DNA from 3 places in the Microbispora sp. NBRC 16548 genome. Region 1 is predicted to be linked to each of the others. Evidence: predicted binding sites of a transcription regulator. Region 1 holds the regulator's gene; each other region holds the start of a gene.

Region 1 (10,048 bases):
CGAGGATCGACTCCATCGTGTCGTCCACGGCCAGGATGAAGCAGGCGCTCACCTGCTGGGGCGAGCGGGTGCCGACGTTGAACCACACCGGGGAGTTGAAGCTGAAGGTCTGGTGGATCAGCGCGTGCTTGAGCTCGTGGTCGAAGATCTCCGCGTCCTCCTCGGAGGCGAAGTAGCCGTTCTCGACGCCGGTCCTGGTGTAGACGCCCACGACCCGGTCGACGAGCTGCTTGAGGCTCGACTCGCGCTGCGGGGTGCCCACCGCCCCCCGGAAGTACTTGGTGGTGACGATGTTGGCCGCGTTGACCGACCAGAAGTCGGGGAACTCCACGCCGTGCTGCTCGAAGTTGACCGAGCCGTCCCGCCAGTTCGTCATCACGACGTCGCGCCGCTCCCAGCGGACCTCGTCGTACGGGTGGACACCGGGGGTGGTGAAGATGCGCTTCATCTTCAGGCCCTTGCGCGGGCGCTTGCCCGGCCGGCCCCCCGCACCCGACACGGTGCCGCTCACGGTCTCCGTCATGACTTCCCCCTCCCAGGGCCCGATGGAGCCCCTTCTCCGACCACGCTCGTTATAACCACATCGTCGCGCCGCGCCGTCGCGCGCCGCCGCCCGCCTCGTCCCGGTCCCCCGGAAGGCGCCTACTCCTCGCCCACCGTGCTGTGGGCCGCGCGGAGCCGCTCGATCTCCGCCTCGAAGTCCGCCAGCGTCTCGAAGCTGCGGTAGACCGACGCGAAGCGCAGGTAGGCCACCTCGTCGAGGTCGCGGAGCGGGCCCAGGATGGCCAGGCCCACCTCGTGCGAGGCGATCTCGGCCGCGCCGGTGCCCCGGATGCTCTCCTCGACGCGCTGCCCGAGCTGGGCGAGGGAGTCCTCGCCGACCGGGCGTCCCTGGCAGGCCCGCCGCACGCCGGCGATGACCTTCTCCCGGGAGAACGGCTCGGTGACCCCGCTGCGCTTGCTCACCATCAGCAGTACGGTCTCCTGCGTGGTGAACCTGCGCCCGCACTCGGGGCAGGTGCGCCGGCGGCGGATCGCCGCCCCGTCCTCGGCCGCACGGCTGTCCACGACCCGGGTGTCCGGGTGGCGACAGAACGGACAGTGCACTTCATCGCCTCCCAGAACGCACATCCCGGAACACAAGGTGTGGTGAACTTACACCGATGTGACTACTAGATGTTGTGGTCCAACCGTAGGAGCGCCCGACCTTGAACGCAAGTCGAACCGGCCCCGAGTGAGGAAGTGCCTGCTCGGCGCGCGTGTCGCGCCTCCAGTCACGGCCGCATCGACAGCCCCGCCCGTCGCGGAATAGGCCCTTTACGCGCCTTTCCCTGCTGATTTCCGTACGGCTTCTGACCTGGGCGTACTACAGCCAGAGAAGATCGGGTAAATCGAACACGGGATCGATCGAACTCCCGTACGATGAGACGGACGGCGAGATCGGCGATTTCGCTGGATATCGAACAATTGTTTGACGGTGATCTTGAATCGCGGTACGGTCGCTCTGTGCGACATGAGGAACACGGATTGAGAGGTGGCATCGTGAGTGACCGAAGTGAGCAAGCGGATGGCGTCAGCGACCTCGCGGTTCGCAGGCGCGACTCGCTTGGCCTCACCCCCAGGCAGCGGAAGATCCTCGAGGTGATCCGCGACTCGGTCCAGCAGCGCGGCTATCCGCCCTCCATGCGGGAGATCGGGGAAGCGGTCCAGCTGACCAGCACCTCCAGCGTGTCGCACCAGCTCACGGCGCTCCAGCGTAAGGGCTACCTCCGGCGTGATCCGCATCGGCCCCGGGCCCTGGAGGTCCGGCTGCCGGGCGAGCCGGTGCTGTGGGTGGACCCGGACGCCACCTCCGAGGAGGAGGCCGGATTCAACCGGCCCACCGCAGCCTACGTGCCGCTGGTCGGCCGCATCGCGGCCGGTGGTCCCATCCTCGCCGAGCAGAGCATCGAGGACGTGTTCGCGCTGCCCAAGCAGCTCGTGGGCGAGGGCACGCTGTTCCTGCTCCAGGTCTCCGGCGACTCGATGATCGAGGCCGCCATCGCCGACGGCGACTGGGTCGTGGTGCGGCAGCAGCCGGTCGCCGACAACGGCGACATCGTGGCCGCCATGATCGACGGCGAGGCCACCGTGAAGACGTTCAAGCGCAAGGACGGGCACGTGTGGCTGGTGCCGCACAACCCCAACTACGAGCCGATCCCCGGTGACGAGGCCACCGTGCTCGGCAAGGTCACGGCCGTCCTGCGCAAGCTGTAGCAGCAGCGGCTCGCCGGTTCCGGACGCCGCACAGGGACAAGCCCGGCGCTCACGAGAGCGCCGGGCTTGTGCTGTGCCGTGTTCGGTCCGCCGTCAGGAGGCGGTGCAGCTCACCGGCGAAGGAACGCCGTTGGTGCCCGACCAGCTGCCGTTGAAGCCGAAGGTGGTCGAGGCCCCGGCACCCAGCGCGCCGTTGTAGGACAGGTTCGTCACCGTGACGTTCGACCCGCTCGCGCTGAGCGTGCCGTTCCAGAGCTGGCTGATGCTCTGGCCGTTCGGGAAGGCCCACTTCACGGTCCAGGCCGAGATGGCCGAGGAACCCGCCTTGACCGTGACCTCACCCTGGAAGCCGCCGGAGTACTGGTTGACGACCTTGTACGTGGCCGTGCAGGTCTTCCCGCCCGGCGACGAGGGAGACGCGGACGGAGACACCGACGGGGACGCCGACGGCGAGGCCGACGGAGAAGCCGACGGAGAAGCCGACGGAGAGGCCGACGGAGAGGCCGACGGCGACACGCTCGGCGAGGCCGAGGGCGACACCGGCGGCGTCGGGTTGCCGCCACCGGTCGGCGGGATCAGGTAGGGCGAGATGATGCTCTGCTTGGCCTGGTCGACCGTCGCCCAGTCGTCCTTCAGGATGCCGCCCGTGTCACCCGAGTTGGGGTTCCACGACCAGTAGGTGAACGACATGCCGTTCACCCCGCTGCCCATGTACTTCATGAGCTCCTGGAGCCAGATCTTGTCGATGTTGCTGGCGAGCGTGGTGCCGAACTCGCCCACCATGATCGGCGCGATGTTCTGCTTGTACAGGTAGCCGAAGTACTTGTCCCAGATGGCCGGCATGTTCGCCGGGTACGACGGGTCGTCGAACCACGCCTGGTGGTAGACCGACGTGGCGTACTCGTGGGGCGAGTAGACGAGCCGGTTGGCCACGTTCAGCCGCACCGGGTACTGGCCCGCCTTGGTGAGGTTGCCGCCCCACCAGCCGCAGTCCTCGTCGTTGCTGGTGTCGTTGTCCCAGACGTTGGACAGGCCGCCGCTCGGGCAGCTCACGCCCTCCACGAAGATCAGCCAGTTGGGCTGCACGGACAGGATGGCGTTGCCCGCGCGCTCGGCCGCCAGGCGCCAGTCGCGCGACTCGTCGCCGCAGCCCCAGCAGGAGCCGGTCGCGTTCGGGTTGGTGCCGTCGGCGTGCGGCTCGTTGTGCAGGTCGGCCCCGATGACGGTGGTGTTGCCGGCGTAGTGCTGGGCCAGCGACTTCCAGTCGCTGATCCAGGTGGACTCGGGGACGCCCGAGGTGTACCACAGCGCAGTCTGGCCCGCGCTGGTCGGCCGGTGCCGGTCGAGGATGATCCGCATGCCCTTCTGGCCCGCGTAGTCCACGACCTTGTCGAGGATCTGCAGCGGGGACAGGCCGATCAGGTCGGGGTTGGAGTAGGTGTTGACGCTCGTCGCCTGCGCGCCCGGCTTCAGGGCGTCGTCCGAGAACGGCACCCGGATGGTGTTGTAGCCGAGGCTCGCCATGAGGTCGAGCTGGCTCTTCCACGGGTTGTTCGCCCACAACCCGTGGAAGGTCTTGTTGTCGGTCTCCATGCCGAACCAGTTGATGCCGGTCAGCCGGACCGTGGCGCCGGTGCTGTCGACGATCTTGTTCCCGCTGGTGTGCAGGTAGCCGGTGCCCGTGCCGGCGGCGTTCGCCGGCGACCCGGTGACGACGAGAACGGTCGCCGCCATCGCGGCGGCCGTCGCCAGCCCGCCGAGAATTCGTCTGTACAAGACGTGCCTCCCACGCGGGGCGCACGCCGACGCCGAGCCATACGGTCAGGCGCGCACCCCAGACCACCGCCGGAGCGGTGGTGGTCGCGGCATGCCCTGACCGCACGCCTACATCGATATGACTAGTTTGTGGCTCGGGCGTAATTTTGTCCGGAAGGCCAGCCGATCGTCAACGTCCCGTCACGGCACGATGCCGACGAGCTTCGGCACCGGGATCACCGCAGCGGCGGCAACTCCGGCGGGGTGGCCGGATGCCTCTCCTGCAGCGCCGCCAGGGCCAGCTCCACCGCCCGCGCCAGCTGCGGATCCCGCCCGGCGACCAGGTCCTGCGGCGTCACGACGACCTCGACGTCCGGGTCGACGCCGTGGTTCTCGACGCCCCACCCCTCGCCTTCGAGCCAGAACGAGTACCGCGGCTGCGTGACGACGGTCCCGTCCACGAGCGAGTAGCGCGAGTCGATGCCGATCACGCCACCCCAGGTCCTCGTGCCCACGAGCGGTCCGATGCCGCGGTTCTTGATCCCGGCACTGACGATGTCCCCGTCCGACCCGGCGAACTCGTCGGTGACCGCCACGATCGGCCCGCGGGGGGAGTCCTCCGGGTATCGCGCCGGCTCGTACCCCCGGGCCAGCGACCACCCGGTCACCCGCCGCTGCAGCTTCTCCAGCACCAGCTCGGAGACATGCCCGCCGCCGTTGTCCCGGATGTCCACGATGAGCCCGTCGAAGTCCATCTCGGCACGCAGATCCCGGTGGAACTGCGCCCACCCGCTGGACATCATGTCGGGCACGTGCAGGTAGCCGAGCCGCCCGTCCGACGCCTCCCGCACGAACGCCCGCCGTCCCACCACCCAGTCGTGGTACCGCAGCCGCGTCTCGTCCGCGACGGGCGTGACGACGACCCGGCGGGTCTCGCCGCCGGAACCGGGCTGGACGGTCAGCTCCACAGGCCGCCCCGCCGTACCGGACAGCAGTGCCAGCGGCCCGCGGACCGGATCGACCGGGCGCCCGCTCACGGCGACGATCGCATCGCCCTCCCGGACGGCGACGCCGGGCGCGAGCAGCGGCGAGCGGGCCTCGTGGTCGGAGGACTCCCCGGGCAGGATGCGGCCGATCCGCCACACCCCGTTCCCGTCCCGGGCGAGGTCGGCGCCGAGCAGGCCCTGGCGGCGCCGGGGATCGCGGCCGGCACCGCTCGGCCGCGCGTACGCGTGGGAGGTGGCCAGCTCGCCCTGGACCTCCCAGAGCAGGTCGATCAGCTCGGAGTAGGCGCCGATCCGCTCCACGAGGAGTGCGTAGCGGTCGAGCGTGGCCGGCCAGTCCACGCCGTTCATGTCCGCTCGCCAGAAGTGGTCCCGCATGAGCCGCCCGGCCTCGTTGTAGGCCTGCCGCCACTCGGCGACCGGGTCGACGGTCACGGCCACGCGGTCCAGGTCGATCGTGACGACCTCGTCGTCCTCTCCGGTCGCGCGGGTCTGCAGGCCGTTGCCGCCGCTGGTCACCAGGCGCGTGCCGTCGCCGCTGACCTCGAAGGCCGCGAACTCCCTGCCCAGCTCGCTGACCTTGCGCTTGACCAGGTCATAGCGTTCGAGGACCGGCTCGCCGGGCTCGGTGCCGTCGCCGATCTCACCGGTGAGCGGATGGCGCAGCCACAGCAGGCCGCCCTTGGCGGCACGCAGGTTGGAGTAGGTGCCCGCGGGCACCGGTACGGGCACGATCCGCGCCGCCAGCCCGTCGGCATCCACCTCGGTCGCACGCGGAGGGTCGGGCTTGCCGTCGTCCGTGGCGTCCTCATCGGTGTCGTCCTCCCCGCCGAAGCCGCGGCCCGCCAGTGAGGGATCGAACGGCGAGGGCGTCGTGGCCTTGAGCGGCACCAGGTAGGGCCGGCAACTGGTCGGGAAGGACAGGTCGAAGACGTGACTGTCGTAGACCGGGTTGAACGTGCGGTCCGACAGGAAGGCCAGGTACTTACCGTCCATGGTGAACGACGGGCTGTAGTCGTTGAAGCGCGGCGGGGTGACCTCGATCGCGGTGCTGCCGTCCACGCGGGCCAGCTTGAGGTGGCAGCGCCAGGGCTGATAGGCATGCGCCCACGCGAGCCAGGCCGAGTCCGGCGAGAACGTCAGGTGATGCACGTCGCCGTGGGTGGTGCGGTCCACCTCGCGGATGTTCCCGGAGTCGAGATCGACCACCAGCAACCGCCCGTCGTGGGTGGCGACCGCGGCGTGTTTGCCGTCCGGCGCGGCGGCCAGGTCGAGCACCCGGCCGAGCCGGCCGGCGGCCAGCGTGCTGATCTCACCCCCGGGCGTGCCGATCTCCAGCCCGTCCTCGCCGGAGGCGTCCGACACCCAGACGGCCCGGCCGGCGTCGTCAAGAGGCCGCGGCAGCCGTACCCGGACGCCGGGCTCGCTGCGCAGCGCGCCGGCGGGGCCGTCGCGGTGGGGCAGCCAGTGGGCGGTGCCGCGGATCTCGACCACACTGGCCCGCCCGATGCGGTCCGGCGCGAAGCCGCCGACGTCGTTCGGCGCCGGGTGCTTGGCCCTGGCCGGGCGCGGCCCGCTCAGGGTGACGTCCAGCTTGTACGGCTCGGCGTCCAGGCTCTCCAGCAGCCACAGGTCGCCGCCGAGGCTGTAGACGACGCGGGAGCCGTCCGATGCGGCATGCCGCGCGTAGAAGCCGCGGTGCGTGGTGTGCTGCCGCAGGTCAGAGCCGTCGGGCAGGCAGGAGTAGAGGTTGCCGTCGCCGTCGGTGTCGGCGAGGAAGGCCAGGCGCTCCCCCACCCACATGACCGACCAGTGCTGCGCGGGGTTGTCGGCGAACAGGCGGGTGAACTCGCCGTCGCCCGTGGCGTCCACCCAGATCTTGGCCGCGGTGCCGCCCCGGTAACGCTTCCACTGCGACGGCTCGCGCCACACCGCCGAGACGGTCGCCACCCTGCGGCCGCTGACCGCGGCCTCGCCGACCCTGCCGTACGGCAGAGCCGTCGCCGGGCCGCCGTCCAGCGGAACCGCGTAGGCCCACTGCAGGGACCGTGAGCCGTGGCCCGCGGCGGTGACGGCCAGCACGTTCCCGTCCTCGGTCCAGCCGCGCACGCCCGTCATGCCGTTGCCCCAGTGCGTGAGCCGCTCGCCCTCGGCGCCGTCCAGATCGGCGGCGAACACCTCGGGATCACCCTCGCGGGTGCTCGTCCACGCGACGCGCGTGCCGTCGGAGGAGAACCGGGGGTGGGAGACCGGCACCCGGTCGGCCGTGAACCGCCACGCCCTGCCGCCGCTCGTGGGCGCCAGCCAGACGTCGTCATCCGCCACGAAGGCGAGGAGGTCACCGTTCAGGTGGGGGAATCTCAGGTACGCACCATTCGCCACACCCGCACCCTATGCCGGGTGGCGGCGGCTCCGCCGTACCGGACAGGTTCGTTCACGGTACGGCGGAGCCGGGGTCACCCGCTACGGGACGATGTTGACGAGCTTCGGCGCCCGCACGATCACCTTGCGCGGCTCGCCGTCCAGGTAGGGCCGGACCTTGTCCGACGCCAGGGCCAGGGCCTGCAGGTCCGCCTCGGAGATGTCCGGGGAGACCTCCAGCCGGTCGCGGACCTTGCCCGCCACCTGCACCACGGCCGTGACCGACTCCTGGACCAGCAGCGCCGGGTCCGCCTCGGGCCAGCCGGCCTTGGCGACCGACGGCGCGTGCCCGAGCCGCTCCCAGCCCTCCTCCGCGACGTACGGCGCGACCAGCGACAGCATGATCGCCAGGGTCTCCGCGGCCTCGCGGACGGCCGGGTCGGCCGCGCCGGGCCCGGTGTCGATCGCCCGGCGGGCGGCCGTGGTCAGCTCCATCATGCGGGCCACCGCGACGTTGAACCGGTAGCTCTCGACGAGCTTGGTCACCTCGTCGATGGTCCGGTGGGTGACCTTGCGCAGCTCGACGTCGCCACCGGAGAAGCCGATCCCCGGGGCGGACGCCGCACCGGCCTCGGTCATCACGCGGAACGCGCGGGCGAGGAACTTCTGCGACGCGGCCGGCGAGACGTCGGCCCAGTCGATGTCGTCCTCCGGCGGCCCGGCGAAGATCATCGTCAGCCGCACGGCGTCCACGCCGAACGCGTCGATCTGCTCGCCCAGGTCGACACCGTTGCCCAGCGACTTCGACATCGCCTTGCCCCGGTTGATCACCTGGCCCTGGTTGAGCAGGCGCAGGAACGGCTCGGTGAAGCCGACCAGGCCCATGTCGTGCAGGACCTTGGTGAAGAACCGCGAGTACAGCAGGTGGAGCACGGCGTGCTCGACGCCGCCGACGTACTGGTCGATCGGGCCCCACTTGCGGACCTTCTCGACGTCGAACGGCCCATCCTCGAAGTGCGGGTCGCAGTAACGCAGGAAGTACCACGACGAGTCGACGAACGTGTCCATCGTGTCGGTGTCCCGCTGGGCGGGTCCGCCACACTTGGGACACTCGACGTTGACCCATTCGGTGGCCGCGGCCAGCGGCGAGACGCCCTTCGGCTGCAGGGCCGCGCCGCGCAGGTCGGGCAGCGTGACCGGGAGCTGGTCGTCCGGCACCGGGACCTCGCCGCAGTCCACGCAGTGGATGATCGGGATCGGCGTGCCCCAGAACCGCTGCCGCGACAGCAGCCAGTCGCGCAGCCGGTAGTTCACCGCGGCCTTGCCGGTGCCGCGCTCCTCCAGGACCTCGACGATCTTCTGGATTCCCTCGGCCTTCGTCAGCCCGTCCAGCGGGCCGGAGTTGACCAGCGTGCCCTCGCCGGGGGTGGCGACGCCGGTCTCGCCCGGGTCGGCCAGGCCGGTGTGCACGACGACCTTGACCGGCAGGCCGAACTTGCGCGCGAAGTCGAGGTCGCGCTGGTCGTGCGCGGGCACCGCCATGATCGCGCCGTGGCCGTAGTCGGACAGCACGTAGTCGGCCGCCCACACCGGGATGCGCTCCCCGTTGACCGGGTTGATCGCGTACGTGCCCAGGAAGACGCCGGTCTTCTCCTTCTCCGTAGACAGCCGCTCGATGTCGGAGAGCTTGGCGACCTCGGCGCGGTAGGCGGCCAGCGCCTCCGCCTGCTCGGGGGCGACGATCTCCTCCGCCAGCGGGGCGTCGGCGGCCACGACGAAGAACGTCGCGCCGTAGAGCGTGTCGGGGCGCGTGGTGTAGACGGTGACCGGCTCGTCTCGGCCCTCGATGCGGAACTCGACGTCGGCTCCGGTGGAGCGGCCGATCCAGTTGCGCTGCATGGTGAGGATGCGGTCGGGCCAGCCGCCCTCGATCTGCGCCATGTCGTCGAGCAGCCGGTCGGCGTACTCAGTGATCTTGAAGTACCACTGCGTCAGCTCGCGGCGGATGACGTCGGCACCGCAGCGCTCGCACTTGCCCGCCACGACCTGCTCGTTGGCGAGCACGGTCTGGTCCTGCGGGCACCAGTTGACCAGGCCGCCCTTGCGGTAGGCCAGGCCCCGCTCGTAGAAGCGGGTGAACAGCCACTGGTTCCAGTGGAAGTACTCCGGGTCGCTGGTGTGCAGGCGCCGCGACCAGTCGAAGGAGATGGCGTACCGCTTGAACGAGTTCGCCTGGGTGTCGATGTTGGTGTACGTCCACTCGGCGGGGTGGGCGTTGCGCTTGATGGCCGCGTTCTCCGCGGGCAGGCCGAAGGAGTCCCACCCGATCGGGTGCAGGACGTTGTAGCCCTTCTGGAACCAGTAACGCGCGACGACGTCGCCGATCGCGAAGACCTCGCCATGGCCCATGTGGAGGTCGCCGGAGGGGTAGGGGAACATGTCGAGCATGTACTTGCGCGGCCTGGTGTCCGCGAGGTCCTCGACCGCCGCGAAGGGGTTCAGCTCCTCCCACCGCGGCAGCCACTTGGCCTGCAGCGCCTGCGGGTCGTACACCGGCTCGTCCACTTCCACTCCTCGCCAGGCGGCTGGAATCACTCAGATGAAGGCGCTCGCCGGGGGCAGGTCCCTGCGTCACGGTCCGAGGCAGCCACGGTCTCCGCGCTCTCACGCTC
Region 2 (10,048 bases), on a different contig from region 1:
TCCGGGTCGTTCTCCGCGTGGCTCACGCTCAGCCCGCACACGTGGCGGGCGTACTCCAGCAGGGCGTGCTGGAAGCCGGCGCAGGTGCCGAGCAGCGGGATCGCGTTCTCCCTGGCGGTCCGCGCGGCCGTGATCGCGCCCTGCTCGCTGCGGTAGGGGCTGCCGGGCAGGATCCAGACGCCGTCGAACCCGCCGAGATCGGCGACCTCGTCGGTCCTGATCCAGTAGGCGTCGAGGTCCAGCCCCTCGCGCTCGCGCAGCGCGTCGAGGATGAGCGGGATGCGGGTGTGGGAGCGGACGGCGGGTGACCGGTCGCCCACCAGCGCGATGCGGGGTCTCATGACCTCCATGCTGGAGACGTGCGAACTTAATGACAAATGATGATTTCTGAGGTCTGCATAAGCGATGCTGATGTCGTGGACCCTCATCTGCTGCGCACGTTCGTGACCGTGGTCGCCGAGGGGTCGTTCTCGGCCGCCGCGGATCGGCTCGGCTACACCCAGCCCGCGGTGTCCCAGCAGATCGCGGCGCTGGAGGCCGACCTCGGGGTGCCGCTGCTCACCCGCCGTCCCGTACGGCCGACCAGGGCGGGCGAGCGCCTGCTGGAGCACGCGGGTCCGCTGCTGCTGCGGCTGCGGGCCGCGCGGGCGGACGTGGCGCGGCTGGCCGCGCAGCCGCGGACCCTCACCGTCGCCGCCGGCCCGCTCGCCCTCACGGCGGGTACGGCGGCGGCGCTGGCGGGGGTGACGACGCTGCGCATCGCCGGCGCGGCGGCGGCCGTGGCGCTGGTGGCCTCGGGCGAGGCCGACCTCGCGCTGGCCGACGGCCCGGCCGCGCCCTCCGACCCGCTGAACCTCCCCGAGGCGGGGCCGCTCACCACCGTCGGCGTACGGGAGGAGGAACTGGTCGTCGTGCTGCCGGAGGGGCATCCGCTGGCGGGCCGGACCGGTCTGCGGCTGGACGACCTGGCCGACGCCCTGTGGGTGGACGCCCCGGAGGTGATGCCGCTCGACCGCCTGCGCGCGGTTGCGCGGCTCGACGGGCTGCGGCCCGGCATCCGTTACGAGGGCCACGACCCGGCCGTCGCGGCGCGCCTGGCCGCGGCCGGGCACGGCCTGACCCTGCTGCCCGCGTCCGCCGCGCCGTGCGGGGTGCGGGTGCCGCTGGTCGCGCCGAGGATCGTGCACCGGGTCGAACTGGTGCACGCGGCCCTCCCGCCGGGCCCCGCCGCCGAGGTCGTCCGCGCGCTCACGTCCTGAGCCCCTCCAGACCGCCGGCGGCAGGACGGAGAAGACGCCGCGGACACCGGACAGCCGCTGTCCGGTGTCCGCGCCCGAGAACGCGGAGAAGTGCTCGCGTGGCAACGGATATCAACCGGACAGGTCGCCCACCGCGTCGGCGTAGTAATCCGACCCGCCGAGGTGGAAGGCGACCTGGCGGAGCGTCCAGCCCTCCCCCGGCGAGTGGTCGAGCTGCTCCGGGGTCAGCACCTCCAGGCGGGCCGTCCAGATCCGGGCGAGCCGGGTGAGCCTGCTGCGGGCCTCGTCGAGGTCCTGCTCGGTGAACGGGGCGAGGTCGGCCGCAGTAGTGATCATCGACGCGTGCCAGTGGTCCGGCAGGGGCATGCGACCGGCCAGCCGGTCCTCGACCTCCGCCAGGTGGTCCACGAGATGGTCGGCCACCCGGCGGATCGCCTTGTGCGGGGTGTAGATCCGGTCGCCCGACGGCACCGGACGGCCGTCCCAGGCGGTCCAGGTCGCCGCCAGGCGGAGAACGTGGTCGATCATCTCGGTCACGACCCGCGCGGGCTCGCGGTCGTCGGTCAGCGGGGTGTCGGTCATGTGCGGCCTCCGGGGTGCGAGGGGATGTGCCGCGCAGGCTAGACCCCCGGCGTTTCGACGCCCGCCGAAACGTCCCGTCGAGCGTTTTCCGGAAATGAGCGAACCATTCGGAGAACCCGGGCGTTGGCATCGGATGAAGGGTCCCGAATATCACCGAGGAGATCGATGGACCTGTCCGATATCGCCGCGTTGGCGGTCTCCCTGCTCGCGCTCGTCGTGTCCGTCATCACGGCCCTGCGGCAGACGACGATGATGCGGCACTCGAATCAGCTCCCCGTTCTGGTCGAGCTTTTTCAAGAATTCCGGTCGACGGAATGGCAGCGCGCCGAGGCCTACGTCCTGGGACGCCTCCGGGCCGAGCACGACCCGGAGATCGGCTGCTCAGCCCTGCCGGACGAGGCGAGGATCGCCGTCAACAAGGTGATCGGGTACTTCAGCGGATTCGGCTACTTCGTCTACAAGAAAATGGCGGCCGAAAGTCTCGTCGTCCCGCTGATCGGATATCGCGCGAGCAGGGCGTGGGACGCCGTAGAGCCGTTCGTCCGGCGCGAGCGCGAGATTCGCGGATCCGACGACCGATACGCGGGCATGTTCGAGGATTTCGTGGGGCGAGTCCGCGCGCACATGCCGCTGCACACCAGTTATGGACTCCGTCTCAAAACTCTCCCAGTGACACCGAATCAGGTACGAGCTGAAGAAAAGCCGCAAATGCCCTGAACCATCCTTCCCCGCCGGGTGGTCCCGGACCGGATTAGCGCGATCGCGGACGGGATAAGAGTGAGGCAGGTCACACACCCGGCGCGGGGGGAGAACACATGCGGTCCACGTCGTCAGCGGTGAGCCGGGCGGCCGCCGGCGTGTACGCGGCCCTCGCCGCCCAGGTCGTCTCGGTGGCCGCGCTCGCCGTGTTCGAGGAGACCCGGGGCAGGCGGCTGGCCACGCAGATCGCGGCCTTCGGCGGCGATCCCGCCTCTCCCGCCGCCCGGACCGTCAGCGGCGCGGCGACGGCGTTCGCCGTGCTGGTCCTGGTGATGATCGGCGCCACCGTGGCGTGCGCCGCCGCCTACCTGTCCTGGCTGCGGCGGGTGCGCCCGGCCACGCCGCCCGTCGCGCTCGTGGCGGCGTGCCTCGTGCCCGGAGTCAACCTCGTGGTCCCGCCGTTCCTCGCCGACCTGGCCTGGCGCGAGGGCCCGGCGGGCCGCACCCGTCGAAGCGGTGGCCCCGCGCGAAGCGGCATCGTGCGAAGCGGCGGCACCATGCGGAGCGAGCCGTACGGCGGCTGGGACCGGACGCGGTGGCTGATCGTCCTCGCCTGCTGGTGGGTGAGCTGGCTGGCCGCGCTCGGGCTGGTGTTCGCCGACCGGGCCCGGGACGGGCTGACCGGCCTCGGCACGCCACAGGCCGCCGCGGTCGCCGTCGCGGCGCTCCTGTGCGCCTCGGCCGTCCACGAGGTCACCGCCCGGCACACCGGCGCCGGACGGAAGCGGGCGGCGCGGCCCGCCGTCCGGCCGCAGGTCCGCCTCGGCCACGGCGAACGGCCGTCCGGCATGCCTTCGTCCGGCACCCCTGATACGGCATCGGTGGGTAGCCAGGCAGCCGCCCTCACGGACGGCGGCGGGGAGGATCACCGGCCGGGCGGCGGTCCCGAACTGCCGGAGCTGGCGTGCCAGAGCCGCCGCTGGGGCGCGGACGGATGGCCGGGGAACCGCCCCTCGCGTACGGCCGGCGGGGCGCCGTTGTCGGAGTAGGGCGACACCCGGAAGCCGTTGCCGTACTCGATGGGCCGTCCGCCCACCCCCGCGCCGGGCGCGGGGACCTCGCTGATCACGGCGCGTACGGCGTCGAGTCCCTGGTCGCGCCACACGCGGTCGAGGTCGGCGAGGTTCCAGCAGTGGACGGCGCGCAGCGAGACCGCCCTGGCCCCGGTGCGCCGCACCACTCCCCTGGCGGCGAGCAGCCACGACCCGAACACGGTCGCGGCCGTGTGCGCCTGCACCGACTCGAAGAACGTCAGGTCGATCGGGCCGGTGGAGTCGTCCAGGGTGGTGAAGATGACCCGCTGTCCCGACCGCACGGCGGGCGTCTGGGTGGCGACCTTCACTCCCGCGACCAGGATCTCCGCACCGTTGCGCTGCCGGACCAGATCCCTGGCCCGCGTCACGCCGAGCGCGTCGAGCAGGTCGCGGTAGAAGTCCATGACGTGGTGGCTCACGTCCATGCCGAGGATCTCCAGCTCGGCCTCGACGGCCTCGGCCTCGGTCATCTCCGGCAGTTCGCCTGGCGTGACCCGATCGGTGAACCCCATCGGAAGCTGCCCGGCCGCACCCACGGGAGAGCCGCGGTCGAGCGCGCCGACCTGGGCGATCAGGTCGCGCCTGGTCAGCCGTCCCGGCCGCCAGCGCGGCTCCCCCGGCCGCAGGCCGTGCAGCGCGTCGAACCCGCCGACCTCCACGATCCGTTCGGTGATCGGTCGTGAGGGCCGGGCCCGCTCCCAGAAGTCGGCCAGCGAGGTGTAGGGCCGGGCCGCGACCATGCGGTCCACCTCGGCCTCGCTCACCCCCCGGACGGCCGAGAACGGCACCCGCAGGCCGTACCCGCGGCCGAACTCCCCGGGACCGCCCTCCACCGGACCCGTACGCTCGACCAGCCAGGTCTTCCCCGAGCGGTTGACGTCGAGGGGCAGGACGTCCACCCCGCACTGGCGGGCCTCGTCGAGGATGACCCGGCTCGGGTACATGCCGGGGTCGTGGGTGAGCACGCCCGCGAGGAACGCGGCCGTGTGGTGCCGCTTCAGCCAGGCCGACTGGTAGGTGGGCAGCGCGAACGCCGCCGCGTGCGCCTTGCAGAACCCGAACCCGCCGAACGCGTCGAGCACCTTCCACGCCCGCTCGACGACGTCGGGGGCGTAGCCGTTCCCCCTGGCGAGCGGCACGAACCAGGCGCGTACGGCCTCGCGGCCCTCCGGCGTCCCGAGGGCGCGGCGGGCCCGGTCGGCCTCCGACAGCCCCGAACCGGTCATGATGTCGATGACCTTCATGACCTGCTCGTGGAAGACGACCACCCCGTTGGTCTCCCTGAGCGCGTCGCGCAGCGACTCGTGCGGGTAGCGCGCCTCACGGAAGCCGTGCCTGGTCTCCAGATAGGGCGTGACCATGTCGGAGTTGACCGGTCCCGGGCGGAACAGCGAGATGTCCACGATCAGGTCGTGCATCGTGCGCGGCTCCAGCTTCGCGACCAGTTCGCGCTGCCCCGGCGACTCGATCTGGAAGCAGCCGATCGTGCGGCTGAGGCGGATCATGTCGTAGGTCTCCCGGTCGTCGCGCGGGACGGCGTCCAGGTCGATCCGCCGCCCCTCGACCCGCTCGACCTCCTGGAGGGCGTACGCCAGGGCGGACTGCATGCGCACGCCGAGCACGTCGAGCTTGAGCAGGCCCGCCTCCTCGACGTCGTCCTTGTCGAACTGCGACATCGGGAACTCCAGCAGGCTGCGCTCGACCGGCGTGCGGTCGCGCAGCGTGGAGTTGCCGATCAGCACGCCGCAGGGGTGCAGCGCGATGTGCCGGGGCAGCCCGTCGAGCCGCTCCGCCAGGCGGAACACGGTCTCCAGCGACCGGTCGTTGAGCCCGCTGTCGCGCAGCTCCGGCAGGTCGGACAGCGCGGCCCTGATCTGCCTGGCCCGCACCTGCGGGAACGCCTTGGCGATGACGTCGATCTCGTGCGGCGGCAGGCCCATGGCGGCGCCGACGTCCCTGATCGCGCTGCGGGCGCGGTAGGTCTCCATCATCGACACGCAGGCCACCCGCTCCTCGCCGTACCTGTCGAGGATCGCGCGGTAGCAGTCGAGGCGGCGGGCCGACTCCACGTCGATGTCGATGTCGGGCAGGCCCTTGCGGCCCTCCGACAGGAAGCGCTCCATCAGCAGGCCGTGTTCGAGCGGATCCACCTCACCGATGCCGATCAGGTAGTTGACCAGGCTGCCCGCCCCCGAGCCGCGGATCGCGCACCGCACGCCCATCGTCCGGATCATGTCCGTGATGCCGGCGACGGACGTGAAATAGCCCGACAGCCGCTTCTTCTCGATGACGCGGAGTTCGGCGGCGAGCCGGTCGCGGGCTTCGGCCGAGCGCTCCAGGCCCCGCCGGGCCAGCCCCTCCTCGCAGCGGCGCCGCAGCAGGGGCACCGGGTCCTCGCCGACCTCGGGCAGGTGGAGCCGGGGCCGCTCGGGTTCGAGCAGGGGCACGACCTCGACGGGGTCGAGCACGCACCTGCCGGCCACGCGGCGCGTCTCGGCCAGCAGCCGCGCGGCCCGGCCGGTGTCGCCGCCGCAGATCCGCGCGGCCACCCGCGCCATCTCGGCGCCGTCCTTCAGGTACGCGTGAGCCGTGGGGTCGTCGAGGTGCCGCCCGTCGAGGGGCACCAGCTTGCGCGCCGCGTCGAGCACGTTGCCGATCTGGTGATCGGCGGCGTCCAGGTAGCGGACCGCGTTGGTCAGCACGACCGGCACGCCCATCGAGTCGGCCAGCCCGATCATGCGGGCGGCGGTGTTCGCGTCGCGGTAGCCGTACAGGTCGGACACCTCGACGACCAGGTCGGGGACCACCGCGCGCCAGGCGGCCAGCAGGGCCCTGGCCTGGTCGTCGCGCCGCTCGGCCACCGCGCGGCCGACGCCCGAGCGGGGCCCGAGCAGCACGGTCAGCCGCGGCCCGCCGTCCGGGCCGGTCGCGTGCTCGGCCACCATCCCCGGCGTGACGTACGGCGCGCCGCGCTCCCCCACCTGGTGGGCGGCCGTGACCAGGCGGCACAGCGAGGCCCAGCCGTCCGAGCGCGCGAGTACGACGACCCGCGCCGGCTCGGCCGCCGTCCCCCGGCCACGCCCGTGCCCGTGCCCGTGCCCGGTGCGGCGGCCGGACGGCAGGCCGCCTCCGAACAGGTCGTCCGACGTGGAAGAACCTTGGTCGAGGGCGAGATCGACCCCGACGACCGGGCGGACGCCCTGCTCATGGCAGGCGATGACGTGCTTGATCGCGCCGTAGAGGCCGTCGCGGTCGGTCAGCGCCAGCGTGTCCATGCCGTGCTCGGCGGCCCGCCGGACGAGGGCGGCCGGGAACGCGGTGCCGTACCGCAGCGAGAAGGCGGACGCCACGTGCAGGTGGGCGAAGGCGTGCGTCATAGGCGCGCCCCCGTCCGTCCCCCGGTCCGTCCTCCAGCGGCCCGTCCCCCGGTCGTCGTGGGGAGCTGGAGCGTTCCCATCAGTCCCAGGCCCTCAGCAGGAGCCAGCCGCCGCTGGCGGTGTCGAAGCGCAGTTCATAGGTCCCGACCTCCTTGCCGGCCGCGGCCCCCACTCGCCAGAAACGCCGCTCGCCGGGATCGGCGTCCGAGGTCTTCCACCATTCCCTGGCGACCACCCAGTGGTCCTGGATCTCGCGGACGGTGTAGAGCCGGTCACGCCAGACGAACTGAGCAGGGTGCCCGCCCCGGACCCACACCTCGATCGGATCGCCGTAAAGTCTGCTCAAGACTCCTTCTCCCTGTGGCTTCGTGGCCACCCGGGGGAAGACGGGCGGATGATTCGGGCAGAATCGCCGCTACTTCGAACATACGTTCCCAGCGGAGTGAACGCAAGTCGGCACGGCCCGTTTCCGGGAACAAAACCCCAGGAAGCGCGTCCGCCGGCGGATCACTCGCCGAGCCAGATCCCGCCGCCCCGGTAGGGCGGCTCCTCTCGTTCGGTGGCGTCCGCCACCGCCGCCCAGACGCGCGCCGTCCCCGGCCCCCTGACGACGGCCGCCACCCGGGTGTGCCCGAGCGGACCCGCCGGAAACGTCCCGTGCGTCCACTGGCCGCCCGACAGGTGACCGAACGCCGTGCTCCACTCGTTCTTCGCGTAGAACAGCCAGAACCCGCCCCGGCCGTCGGCCTCCAGCCGCAGGTGGGGGTCGAGCTCGGGCTCGCCAGGCAGGCTGTAGCTCCACCGTCCGTTCTCCCGCCGCAGGAACAGCGTGCGGCCGCAGTAGGTCACGTCCTCCTCCTCGGTGCCGCAGACCCATGCGACCCAGCCGACGGCCGCCACTCCGCCCGACTCGTCCACCGCGAGGTCCACGAGCTCGGAGAGCTGCCCCCGGTGTAGCGCGGGGACCGCGGGGAGCGGGACCGTGCTCCAAGACCAGCCGTTCCATCGGGCGACGGCGGCCCGGCCACGGCTGGAACCGGCCGCCCAGACCTCACCGCCGGGCAGGCCGTCCACGCCCTTGACGACCAGCGGCGGCCGTGCCGTGCGCCAGCCCGTGCCGTCCCAGTGCCGCAGATCCGACCAGGAGCTCCAGGGCTCCTCGGCTCCCCCTGCCCCGTCAAGGAAGTTCGCGTTGAGGATCGCCCAGACGTCGCCGGGGGCCGCCGCGTGCACCCGCTTCGGCTCCGCGCCCGGGCTCGGCGCCGCGGTCCACCTCCGCCCGTTCCAGCGCGCGGCGGTCTTCTCGCCAAACAGCCACACGTCGCGGTCGGAGGAGGCGGCCACGGCGCGCGGCTCGGACAGCGGCGGGGCCGGAGCCTCGCGCCACCGCCCGCCGTCCCCGCGCAGCAGCAGCGGCGCGTTCGTCTCGGGCCCGCACGGCTCGGGCACGCGCGTGCCGGCCGCCCACACGGTCCCCTCGCGGGTCACGGCCAGGCCGGTGATGCGGTCACGGTAGTCGTAGTAGGCGACGCGCCACCCGCCGCCCCGGACCGGGCTCGGTTCCGGCGTGGGCAAGCCGGTCAGACAGGAGGGCGAAGGCCGCTCCCGCGCGGTGGCCGTGGCGGCCGCGGCGTCGGTCTCGTTCCAGGTCTCGAGATCGCGAGGCGTGGTCGACGCGCACGCCGCCGGCAGCACCATCGCGGCCAGCGCCGCCGTCACACCCAGAATCCGCATCCGCATATCCGTAGGACGCGGCGGGCCGGCATCCGGTTCTGCCGAGCCCGCCTGCCGGCCGTGCCCCCTGGGCTCAGACGGCGCGTTCCGCGTAGGCGGCCAGCAGCTGGGCCTCCGCGGTGTCGAAGTACGCGAGCAGCTCCCGCTCGGCCCGCTCGTGGTCGCCGTCGATCAGCAGCGTGGCGATGCGCGCGTTGTCTTCCAGATAGGGCTCGTGGAAGGTCCTGAGCTCGCCCATCACGTGGAAGGCCAGCCGCAGCTCGGCGAGCAGGCGCGCCATGGTCTTGTCCACACGGGGACTGGCGAGCAGCGCGGCGATCGCGCGGTGGAACCACATGTTCGCGGTGCCGACGGCCGCCCAGTCGCCGTTCTCCGCCGCCGTCTGACCCTCCTCGACGTGGCGCCGCACCTCGCCCACGGCCTCGGGCGGGGCCGTGACGACCGCCCGTACGCCCGCCGTCTCGAGGATGCGCCGCATCGCGTAGATGTCCGCCACGTCGGCCGCGGCGAGCTTGCGGACGAAGACACCGCGGTGCAGCTCGTGCACCAGCAGGTTCTCGTGCGACAGCAGCCTGAACGCCTCTCGGAGCGTGTTGCGGGAGACGCCGAGCAGGTTGCCGATCGTCTCCTCCGACAGGCGGGTGCCCGGGGGCAGGGAGCCGTCGATGACGTTCTCCCGCAGGACGTCGGCGACCAGTTCGGCGGCGCTGGCCCGATCGAGCACCGGCCGAGCCGCGCTCAACCGTGCCGCCCAGTCCGCCATAGCCGTCATCGCCGCAACCCCTTCTCGACCGCCCGATCACTCCCAGCTTAGGCCGCGGGACGTCGCCGGAATCCAGCGATCACCATCGGGCTTCGCGCGATCACACCCGGTTGTAGCGGAGAAGTAACCTACAAGAGTCTTGATGAATCGTTGAACAATCCTCTAACTTCCAGGGGAGGTGAGCAAAGGAGTCTCGCATGAACCGACCCCCCGACACCCAGACGGCTTCATCCGCGGGCATCACGAGCGGAGGGCGGCGCTCGGCGCTGCTCGGCGCGATGTTCCTCATGGCCACAAGTGCCATCGGCCCCGGCTTCATCACTCAGACGACGACGTTCACGGCGCGGCTCGGCGCGGCGTTCGCGTTCGTGATCGTCGCTTCGATCCTCGTCGACATCGCCGTCCAGCTGAACGTCTGGCGGGTGATCGGCGTCTCGGGGATGCGCGCCCAGACGCTGGGCAACCGGGTGCTGCCCGGTTCGGGATATCTCCTGGCCGTCCTCGTGGCCTTCGGCGGCCTGGTGTTCAACATCGGCAACG
Region 3 (10,048 bases), on a different contig from region 1:
CGTTGGCGTGCAGCAGCAGGATGCGGATCTCGTGACCGTCGGGCGGCGGTGCCGAGCGGGCACGCTGCCGGTCACGGGCCTCCAGCGCCCGTACGACCGCCCTGGCCGCTTTCCTGGCCACCCTGCGGTGAAGAGAAGACACAGTCACGCCCCGTTTCGTGTCAGACGAAGATCCCCTTTCCCTATGACGTAACCGGCAGTTGTTCCGTTGTTGTGAACTAGGTCACACAGTGCTTGGAAAGCCGATATATGGTCGTCCGTTTGCTGGGGGCGTCCTCCAGGAAGGCGGGCACCTGATGCACCCCGACCTGCTCGAACACGCCTTCAGGGAGATAGGAGCAGGCGCGGTCGGGCACCCCGATAAGGACCTCGCCGCCGGCCCGGGACAGGAACGGGGTGACCCGCCGGGCCAGCGGCTCCTCGTAGTAGACGTCCCCGGCCAGCACGACCTGCTGGGACGGCGTCCCGTCGAGCAGGTCGCCACCGGCGATCCGCACCGCGACGCCGTTGGCGCGGGCGTTCACGCTGACGGCCGCCAGCGCGTACGGGTCGACGTCGTTGGCGACGACCAGGGCGGCTCCGGCCAGCGCCGCGGCGACCGCGACCAGGCCCGAGCCGCTGGCGAGGTCGAGGACGGTGCGGCCCCGCACGATCTCGGGGTGGTCGAGCACGTGGCGGGCCAGCGCCTGCCCGCCGGCCCAGGGGCAGGCCCAGAAGGGCAGCCGCCCGGCGCGCTCCCACAGCTCGTACACACGGTCGTCCCCGCCCGCGTCCGGCACGGCATCCGGCCCGGCGCCGGGCGTGATCAGGCGCAGCCGTATCTCCGGCACGTACGGCACGGCCGCGAGCCCGGTGTGCGCGCGGACGAAGTCCTCGGCGTCGTCCTCCACGGCCGCCGATCGTATCCGCACGGACACGCGTCCGGGGCTACACACTCGCGAGGAGGATCGGAACGGCCGGTGGCGTCACACCGTACGGCTCGCTCGCGGCCCGTCCAGCCCCCAGGTTACGATCTTGGTCGGCGTGATTGCCCGTCCGGTGAGACGGTGGCCAGCCGCCCGATGCGCTGCGTGGCCAGATAGTCGAGTTCGGCCTGGGTGAAGACCATGGGTGAGTCGTTCCGTTGCTTCTGTCATAGGAGCCGCGAGCCCTTGGCCCCGCCAAGGTTGATCAGCGGAGGCCGGGGTCCTCAGATCTGGACGTCGCCGGCGACGGTGGAGACCGGCGTGTTGAGGATGCCGTCGAACGCGTCGAGCACGGGGGTATGCACGTAGACGCTCTGCATCCGGATCCGGTCGGGGCCGGCGCCGTCGGCCGTCTCGCGGCGTGCCCGGCGGAGATCGGCGATGCCGAGCCCGAGGCCGGCGTCGGCGAAGGCGGCTTCGACGCTTCCGGGTTCTGCCGGCTCCAGCGTGATGTCGTCGACGGTGAAACCGAAGGGCGTCTTCTCGTCGCGGCGCATCTCGGGTGTGTGTCCGGTGGTGCTCGTCAGGCCGAGGGCGAAGTACTCGTCGCCGAGGGCGCTGCGCAGGTGCTGTCCCATCGGCAGCCCCGTGAGGTGACCGTCGAAGGAGATCGGCACCTTCTGGATGTGGGCGTTGTGGGCCGCCAGCACGACCCGGGTCCCAGGTTCGAAGCGCTCCAGATGCCACAGGACCGACCCGGCCATGTAGACGTCGCGGGCCGAGGTGTCGGCGGTCAGGCCGCTTCCGGCGAAAAGGCCGGCCATGGCGCGGAAGGTGTAGTCGCCGTGGCAGGCCCCTTCGAGGCGACGCAGGGCGATGTCATAGCTGTCCTGGTCGCCGCGGGAGACGTACAGCGGTTCGACGGCGCGGAACCGGATGAGCAGGCGCATCAGGATCGCACTGAGGGCGTCCTGTTCGGCGGTGTCCAGGCGCGCCCACGCGGGCGCGGCCACCGCCCCGGAGCCGCCGGCGAACGATTCGGCGATCCGGATCGCCGCCTGGATCATCGGCAGAGTTTCGGGATCGATCTGGCGCAGGTAGTCGGCGATCGGGACGAGTGCGGGGAGCAGGGACCCGCCGGCCGCGGGGATGTCGATGCCGGCGAAGCGCACCGGATGTGCGGCTGTGCGGTTGTGCCGGCGGATCCAGCGCAACGGCTCGTCGACTCCCAAGGGGATCGCCGCGGCGAGGTGGGCCGCCAGGTCGTCGTCCGCGCCCTTCCCCTGGGCCCAGGCGTCGATGGGGAAGCCTTCGCTGAAGCCGTGTTCGAAGGCCAGGACGGTGAATCCGCAGCGTTCGACCAGGAACCGCAGGATGCGCCGGCGCACGCGTGCGAACTCGTCGATGAAGTGGGAGTGCTCGCCGACCGCGACGACGCGCGCGCCGCCCACGATGTCGCGCAGCGGCTCCAGGTCGTCGAGCGGCGCCTCCGGGTCGAGGTGGGCGAGCGGAACGGCATGGGCGCGAAGCCAGTCGGCGAACGGGTTGTGGGGGGACGAGGAAGGCATGCTGGTGGCTCGATTCCGAGGTGCTGGAAGCGTGAAGAGTCGGATTACGGGTGCGAAGGCGCCGGCGCCGCGTTCTCCAGGTCGTCGATGCTTCCGGACATGATCGTGCGGAGGTGTTCGGTGATGTGCTGGAGCGGCCAGTCCCACCAAGCCAGTGCGAGGAGGCGCTCGATGTCCGCGTCGCCGTAGCGGCGGCGGATGAGCCTGGCGGGGTTGCCGCCGGCGATGCCGTAGTCGGGGACGTCGTCGACGACGACGGACCCGGAGGCGATGATCGCTCCGTGGCCGATGCGCACGCCGGGCATCACCATGGACCGGTATCCGAGCCACACGTCGTTGCCCACCACGGTGTCGCCCCGCCCGGGTAGGCCGGTGATGAGGTCGAAGTGCTCGGCCCAGGAACCGCCCATGATCGGGAAGGGGAACGTCGAGGGGCCGTCCATGCGATGGTTGGCGCCGTTCATGATGAACCGCACGCCCTCGCCCAGCGCGCAGAACTTCCCGATGACGAGTTTCTCCGGCCCGTAGTGGTACAGCACGTTGCGAGTCTCGAACGCGGTCGGATCGTCCGGATCGTCGTAGTAGGAGAACTCTCCGACCTCGATCAGCGGTGAGGTGATCAGCGGTTTCAGCAGCACCACCCGCGGTTGCCCGGGCATCGGATGCAGCACGGTCGGGTCGGCGGGCACAGCCGGCATCACGCGTCGGTTCCTTCCTGGCGAACGCTCCGCAAGAGCATCGATGACGCCATTAGTGCGACAGTTGGTGCGTTAAGATCCTGCCACGACGTCGTCTCACCGAGCAACCGGACCACCAGCGATGACTTCTTCAGCACCACAACCGGAGGGCGCCCGGCCCGTGCCGTCGCCCCGGCGCCGCCCCGGCGGACGCACCGCCCGTATCCGCAGGCAGGTGCTCGACGCGATGCTCGCCGAGCTCGGAGAGCGCGGTTATGACGGGCTCACCGTGGACGGCGTCGCCGCCCGTGCGGGTGTGCATCGCGCGACGGTGTACCGGCGCTGGGGAGACGTCGGCGGGCTGCTCGCCGACGTCCTGGACGCGGCGGGCGACGACGCCTGGCAGCCCCCGGACACCGGCTCCCTGGAGGGCGACCTGGCGGCGCTGAACCACGAGATCCAGGACGCGCTCACCGCGGAGCCGCCGATCGTGGCGGCTCTGATCGCCGCCTCGTTCCGCTCCGATCAGGCCGACCACGCCCAACGACGGCTCTGGGAGGATCGGTACGCCCGCTGCGAGGTCATCGTCCGCCGTGCCGTCGAGCGCGCCGAACTCCCACCGCGCACCGACGCTCGGCGACTGCTCGTCGCCGCCACCGCGCCCCTGTATCACCAGCTGGTGCTTCTCCGCACGCCACCCGACCCGGACCTGCCCGGCCAGGCGGCCAGAACCGCCACCCTCGCCGCATCCGCCGGCGCCTTCGCCGAGCCCCCGCCCCCCGGCGACACCTGACGGCCCGGTCGGTCCCGCGGCCGAGCAGGAGCAGCCGCACCTGCCGGCGGACGCCTAAAGGAGCGTGAGCTGTTCGGGCGTCGCGGCCGGCGCGGGCTGGGGGACCGGTGGCTCGCCGGGCCGTTGCCCGACACGGGCGCCGCGCGCCCCCGACGCTCGATCGCCGCGCGGGGCCGACCGGCCGATGCCGTGCTCGCGGGCGAGCGCGCGCACGGCCTGTCCGATCCGTTCCTGGTAGGCCTTGGGGGCGTAGGCACCCCGGCCGTACAGCTCCAGATAACGGGGGACGAGCCGGGGGTGCTCTCGCGACAGCCAGGCCATGAACCACTCGCGCGCGCCCGGCCGCAGGTGGAGCACGATCGGTGTGATGTGCGTCGCGCCGGTCTCGGCGATGCGGCGCACGGTTGTCTCCAGAGCTCGCGGGGAGTCGCAGAGATAGGGGAGGATAGGCGCCATGAGCACGCCGCACGGGATGCCGTGCTCGTTCAGGGTGGCGCACACCTCCAGTCGTTTGCGTGGCGAGGGGGTGCCCGGCTCGACGGCCCGCCACAGTGACTCGTCGGTGAACCCGATCGAGACGGCCGTGCTGACGTCGGTCACCTCTGCCGCCTCGGTGAGCAGCCCGAGGTCGCGCAGGATCAGTGAGCCCTTGGTGAGGATCGAGAACGGGTTGCGGGCGTCCCGCAGGGCCGCGAGGATGCCCGGCATCAGCCGGTAGCGGCCCTCGGCCCGCTGGTAGCAGTCGACGTTGGTCCCCATCGCGATGGGATGCCCGCCCCACCGGGGGGCCGCGAGCTCTCTGCGTACGAGGTCGGCGGCGTTGACCTTCACGACGATCTTCGAGTCGAAGTCCCGCCCGGAGTCCAGGTCGAGGTATTCGTGCGTCCTGCGGGCGAAGCAGTACGTGCACGCGTGGGTGCAGCCGCGGTAGGGGTTGATCGTCCACTCGAACGGAACCCGGCTGGCCGAGGGGACCCGGTTGATGATCGACCGCGCGTGGATCTCGTAGAAGGTGACGCCCCGGAACTCCGGGGTGTCGAAGGTCCGCGTCACGGCCGACCGGGCGAACAGGGGTGTCGTATCGCCCTGCTCGCCATCACGCCCGCCGCTCTCCGTGTCCATGCCCACGTCGAGGCGCAGCCCGTCCCATCGCACCCTTCGATTAGAACATAAGTTCGATGGAGATCGCAACGTGCAACGCGTCGTAAATCGCGGCCCTCGAAACGGCTAACGATCTTCATCGTTGGGCAGAACGTCGGCACATACCTTGCGTTCTGGGAGAGTTGCGCGATGGCCTGGTCGCAGGACGAAGAGCGGATGCTGGCGATGATCGAGCGGCACCTCACCGACGAGGATCCGAAGCTTGCGGCCAGGCTCGAGTCGTTCAACCACCGTGCGGGGCGCGGGCGGCAGGGGCGAGGAGCGGGCCGCCGCCGGCCGGGCCGCTCCACTGTGATCATCGCGGTGAGCTGGCTGCTCATCGCCACGTTGATCGCGACCCTGCTGGTCATGGCCCTGCGGCACGACGCCGCCGCTCTCCCGGTTTAGCGGCCCTCCGAACCTCGCCGAGCACGCCCACCTCCCCGCCGATCGCGCAGGGAGTGATCGGTTGATGGTGCCCGTCATCTGCCGGGGCAGCCGGGCTCCTCAGGACGGGGACGCGGTCTCGGCCAGGCGGTCGGCGAGGAAACGCTGTTCCGGCTCGGTCTGCGCGAGATCGAGCGCCCGGCGATAGGCGTGGTGAGCCTCGGCGTCGCGGCCGGCGCGACGCAGGAACTCGGCCCGGGTGGAGTGGAAGTATCGGTAGTGGCCGAGGTCGAGGCGGTCGAGGATGGCCAGGCCGGCCTCGGGCCCGTCGATCTCGGCCACGGCGATGGCCCGGTTCATCTCGACGATCGACGAGCGGGTCTGCCGGGCGAGCGTCTGGTACAGCGCGGCGATCTGCCGCCAGTCGCGGGGCTCATGCAGGTGGAGGTCGGCGATGGCCCCCTGGACCAGGTAGGGCCCGGTGCGCCCGCGTGCCATGGCCCGCTGCAGCAGCGCTCGGCCCTCGTCGAGCTGCCGCGCGTCCCACAGAGCGCGGTCCTGCTCGTCGAGGGGGACGATCTGCCCGTCGCGCAGGCGGGCCGCCTTGCGCGCGTCGTGCAGCAGCATCAGCGCCAGCAGCGCGAGCACTTCAGGTTCGTCCGGCATCAGGCCGGCGAGCGCCCGGCCGAGGTGGATCGCTTCCGCGGTGAGGTCGACGCGGCCACCGCCCCAGCCCTGATTGAAGATCAGATAGACCACGGCGAGGACGGCCGCCAGCCTGTCGGGCAGCCGGTGATCGGGCGGCACGGCGAACGGGATGCCCGCGTTACGGATCTTGCGTTTGGTCCTGGTCAGTCGTTTGCTCATGGTCTCGAACGGGACGAGGAACGCCAGCGCGATCTCGTCGGTGGACAGGCCGCCGAGGGTGCGCAGGGTGAGCGCCACCTGAGCCTCGAGGGCGAGCGCCGGGTGACAGCAGGTGAAGATCAGCTCCAGCCGCTCGTCCGGAATGGTGGCGGCGTCGTCCATGATGACCTCCCGTGGCTGTGGCCCGGTCTCAAGGTCGCGGGTGAGCAGATTCGTCTTGTCGGCCAGGACCTGCCGGCGGCGCAGGTGGTCGATGGCGCGGTTGCGTGCGGTCGTGATGAGCCAGCCGGTGGGGTTGGCCGGTTCCCCGTCGCGTGGCCAGCGTTCGGCGGCGATGGCGAACGCTTCGGCGGCCGCGTCCTCGGCCAGTTCGATGTCGCCGAGGATCCCGACCAATGTGGCCAGCACGCGACCCCACTGGTCGCGGAAGACGGCGTCAAGCGCCACGGAAGCGTCCGTCGAGGATGGGCCGCACCTCGATCGCGGTGCCGGGCCTGGTCGTCCGGAGCAGTTCCGCGGCGGTGGCGAGTGCCCCGTCGAGGTCGTCGGCCTCGATCAGGATCAGGCCGGCGAGGTACTCCTTGCTGTCGATGAACGGTCCGTCGGTCAGCAGCATCCGTCCTTCGTCGTTGCGCAGCGTCGTCGCCGACTCGTCAGCGTGGAGCCGCGTCCAGCCGGTGACTTCCGGCCGGTCGAGCAGGGGGGCGAGATCATCGGGAATCGGGCGTGTTGCCCGGTCCGTGGTCTCCGCCGGGCTGTAGGCCAGCAACGCGTACTGCATGGGTCCTCCGGTCAGGGGTCGACATCGCGTCAAGTATCAGACGAGCGGCGTCGCCGTGGACGGACAGCGGCCGCCGACGGATTTTTCCAGCGGTGGTGTCCGTCCGGCGCCCGGCCGTTCGTCACTGCTGCAGATCCGCCCGACAGATCCGCCCGGCGTGCTCGTCTCGGCCTGACCGAAAGGACCCAAATGCCTGACATCCTGCACCGCATCAGCATCGACGCCCCGCCGCAGCGGGTGCACGACCTCATCGCCGGTGTCGACGGCATCGCCCGCTGGTGGACGGGGCGGCCGCTCACCGGCGAACACGCCGTCGGCTCCAGCTTCGGTGTCTACTTCGGCGACGCCGAGCGGCCCGCCGCCGTCATGCGGGTCCTGACCGACACCCCGGACCAGGTGGTGTGGCGGGTCGCCGACGGGCCCGGCACCTGGATCGGCACCCGGATCACCTTCACGCTCCGGCCCAGCGGCCATGGCGGCACCACGCTGTTGTTCACCCACGCCGGCTGGCAACAAGCCGGCGAATTCATGAGCGGATGCAGCACCAACTGGGGCTCCTACCTCACCAGTCTCAAGACCGGCGCCGAAAGCGGCGCGTTCGCGGCCTACCCCGTCGGCGAAATCAGCCGCTGGGACTGAACGCAGCCCACGCGAGCCCGGCCCGCAGGACCCCAGACCCGCAGAACCCCAGACCCGCAGAACCCGCGGAACGAGGAGAATCGATGAGCACCGAATTCACGCCCAGCTCGGACACCGCACGGCTCGAGCGCACCTACGACGCTCCGGCGGAGCTCGTCTGGGAGCTGTTGACCACCGCCGCCGGCCTCGAGGAGTGGTGGGTCCCCGACGGTTTCGAGATCCGGGTGAGCGAGCTGGAGCTCAGGCCCGGCGGTCAGCTGCGATACACCATGACCGCGACCGCGCCGGAACAGGTCGCGTTCATGCGGAACACCGGCAATCCGCTCTCGGCCGAGTTCCGCAAGACGTTCACCGAGGTCGCGTCGCGGACCCGCCTCTCCTACCTGTCGCTGATCGACTTCGTGCCCGGTCACGAGCCGTACGAGCACCTGACGACCATCGACATCGAGCCCGCCGGTGACCGCACGAAGCTGGTCATGACGCTCGCTCCCCTCCACGACGAGACCTGGACGCAGCAGCACCGCGCCCATCGCGGCAACGAGCTCGACAACCTCGAGGCGGCGGTCAGGCGACGCGCACTCTTATCGCCCATACAGAGCCGGCGTACGAGACGCGGCCGCCACCCCGCGGTCACGGCTCCGCGGCACGACGCCGCCGCTGTCCCGGTTCGGCGGCGTTGAGGACCTCGCCGAGCACGGCCACCCCCTCGCCGATCGCGCCGGGCGTGCTCGCCGCGTACCCCAGGACGAGCCCGGGAGGACCGGGGCGGTGGCGGTGCCACGACAGGGGCTGCACCTTCACCCCCCGGTCGAGTGCCGCGGCCGCCAGCTCGCGGTCGCTCAGGGGCGCGTCGAACGTGACCATCAGGTGCAGCCCCGCCGCCGCGCCGGGCAGGTGCGTCCGGATCGCGGAGATCATCGCGTCCCGGCGTGGCCGGTGGCGCCCGCGTAGCAGGCGCAGGTGGCGCTCCGACCCTCAGGGCGGGGGCGAGGAGCTTGGACACGCTGCCGCAGTAGAAGACCCCGTCGGGGAGCGCGGCGCGCAGTGCGGGGACGGGCGGCCGGTCGTACCGGTGCTCGGCGTCGTAGTCGTCCTCGACGACCAGACCGCCCTCGCCCGCCCAGCGCATGAGGTCGCGGCGTCTGCCGCCGCCCAGCACGACGCCGGTCGGGAACTGGTGGGCCGGTGTGAGCAGGACGGCGGGGGCGCCCAGGGCGCGCAGCTCGTCCACCCGCAGGCCCTGCGCGTCCACCGCCACCGGCGGGGTGTCCACGCCCGCGTGCCGCAGGTGCTGACGCGCGCCCAGCGAACCGGGATCCTCCACCGCGACCTCGCCGATGCCGTGGCCGGAGAGCACCCGCGCGACAAGCCCGAGCGCCTGCGCGGTCCCCGCGACGACGACCACGTCCGCGGGGTCGGCGCGGATGCCCCGGGTGCGGGCCAGCCAGTGCGCCACGGCACGGCGCAGGGGGAAGGTCCCGCGGGGATCGCCGTACCCGAGCTCCGGCGTGGCGAGCGCGCCGAGCACCGACCGCTCGGCGCGCAGCCACGCGGCGCGCGGGAACGCCCCCAGATCGGGCACTCCCGGGGACAGGTCGATCCTCGCCGGCGCCGAGCGCAGGAGGTCGAAGACGGCGGCGCCGGGCTCGGCGGTGAAGACGTCGCCCGGGGCGGGAGGCTCCTCCGGCGTGGCGGGTGCGGGCGCGGCCGGGGCCGAGACGACCACGGTGCCGCCCCGGCCCCGCCCGGCGACGTGCCCCTCGTCACCCAGCCGCTCTCAGGAGGAGCTCGCAGGACAAGGAGGAAACCGTGAGCATCGCGTTCCTGGCGACCGCCCTCATCGCGGTCGCCACGCCGGGAACGGGCGTCGTCTACACGTTGTCGGCCGCACTCTCACGAGGCCGGCGCGCGAGCGTGGTCGTAGCCGCAGCGTGCACCCTCGGCATCGTCCCGCACGTCGTCACCACGATCACCGGCCTCGCGGCCCTGCTGCACGCGAGCGCCCTCGCCTTCCAGGTGCTCGCGGCGTCTTCATGTTGCTCACCTTCGTCGTGTTCGTGGCGTACTGCGTGCTCGCCGCCGCGGTGCGCACGCATGTGCTCTCCCGGCCCCGCGTGATGGCCTGGATCCGGCGGGTCTTCGCCGCGTCGTTCGTCGCGCTCGGCGCCAGGCTCGCTCTGACCTGAGCCGGCCCTGACGTCAGGACAGGGACTTGAGGAAGTGAGCGGCGACCGGGGCGGCCACCTCGCCGCCCATGCCCCCGGCCTCCACGACGACGGCGAAGGCCAGGT

The links. Region 1 encodes LexA, which represses DNA repair genes until DNA is damaged. Its sites were predicted from a motif close to TCGAACANNTGTTCGA; they were not measured.
Region 2: a site for LexA is predicted at 7,432-7,447, ahead of QSK36_RS33700 (DUF6504 family protein). Genes of this name have one in related genera too.
Region 3: a site for LexA is predicted at 5,107-5,122, ahead of QSK36_RS32210 (Rv2578c family radical SAM protein). Genes of this name have one in related genera too.

Annotation. Positions count from the first base shown of each region.
Region 1 covers NZ_BSSF01000001.1:112,157-122,204, reverse strand. The annotation lists gene QSK36_RS00570 (vitamin B12-dependent ribonucleotide reductase) at 1-523, opposite strand, end outside; gene nrdR (transcriptional regulator NrdR) at 643-1,107, opposite strand; gene lexA (transcriptional repressor LexA) at 1,540-2,256, shown strand; gene QSK36_RS00555 (cellulase family glycosylhydrolase) at 2,350-4,032, opposite strand; gene QSK36_RS00550 (S41 family peptidase) at 4,248-7,397, opposite strand; gene leuS (leucine--tRNA ligase) at 7,479-9,941, opposite strand.
Region 2 covers NZ_BSSF01000015.1:81,591-91,638, forward strand. The annotation lists gene QSK36_RS33675 (CTP synthase C-terminal region-related (seleno)protein) at 1-341, opposite strand, end outside; gene QSK36_RS33680 (LysR family transcriptional regulator) at 417-1,259, shown strand; gene QSK36_RS33685 (hypothetical protein) at 1,371-1,841, opposite strand; gene QSK36_RS33690 (DUF4760 domain-containing protein) at 2,007-2,558, shown strand; gene QSK36_RS33695 (DNA polymerase III subunit alpha) at 3,466-7,011, opposite strand; gene QSK36_RS33700 (DUF6504 family protein) at 7,091-7,357, opposite strand; gene QSK36_RS33705 (hypothetical protein) at 7,519-8,745, opposite strand; gene QSK36_RS33710 (GntR family transcriptional regulator) at 8,819-9,517, opposite strand; gene QSK36_RS33715 (NRAMP family divalent metal transporter) at 9,706-10,048, shown strand, end outside.
Region 3 covers NZ_BSSF01000014.1:22,084-32,131, reverse strand. The annotation lists gene QSK36_RS32235 (glycosyltransferase family 4 protein) at 1-142, opposite strand, end outside; gene QSK36_RS32230 (class I SAM-dependent methyltransferase) at 219-890, opposite strand; gene QSK36_RS32225 (erythromycin esterase family protein) at 1,190-2,473, opposite strand; gene QSK36_RS32220 (CatB-related O-acetyltransferase) at 2,518-3,171, opposite strand; gene QSK36_RS32215 (TetR/AcrR family transcriptional regulator) at 3,293-3,943, shown strand; gene QSK36_RS32210 (Rv2578c family radical SAM protein) at 3,998-5,098, opposite strand; gene QSK36_RS32205 (DUF3040 domain-containing protein) at 5,234-5,491, shown strand; gene QSK36_RS32200 (RNA polymerase sigma factor) at 5,591-6,784, opposite strand; gene QSK36_RS32195 (YciI family protein) at 6,774-7,118, opposite strand; gene QSK36_RS32190 (SRPBCC family protein) at 7,308-7,757, shown strand; gene QSK36_RS32185 (SRPBCC family protein) at 7,841-8,437, shown strand; gene QSK36_RS32180 (hypothetical protein) at 8,388-8,675, opposite strand; partial or broken gene QSK36_RS32175 (aminotransferase class I/II-fold pyridoxal phosphate-dependent enzyme) at 8,782-9,339, opposite strand; partial or broken gene QSK36_RS43585 (hypothetical protein) at 9,453-9,725, shown strand; gene QSK36_RS32165 (hypothetical protein) at 9,791-9,943, shown strand; gene QSK36_RS32160 (penicillin-binding transpeptidase domain-containing protein) at 9,957-10,048, opposite strand, start outside.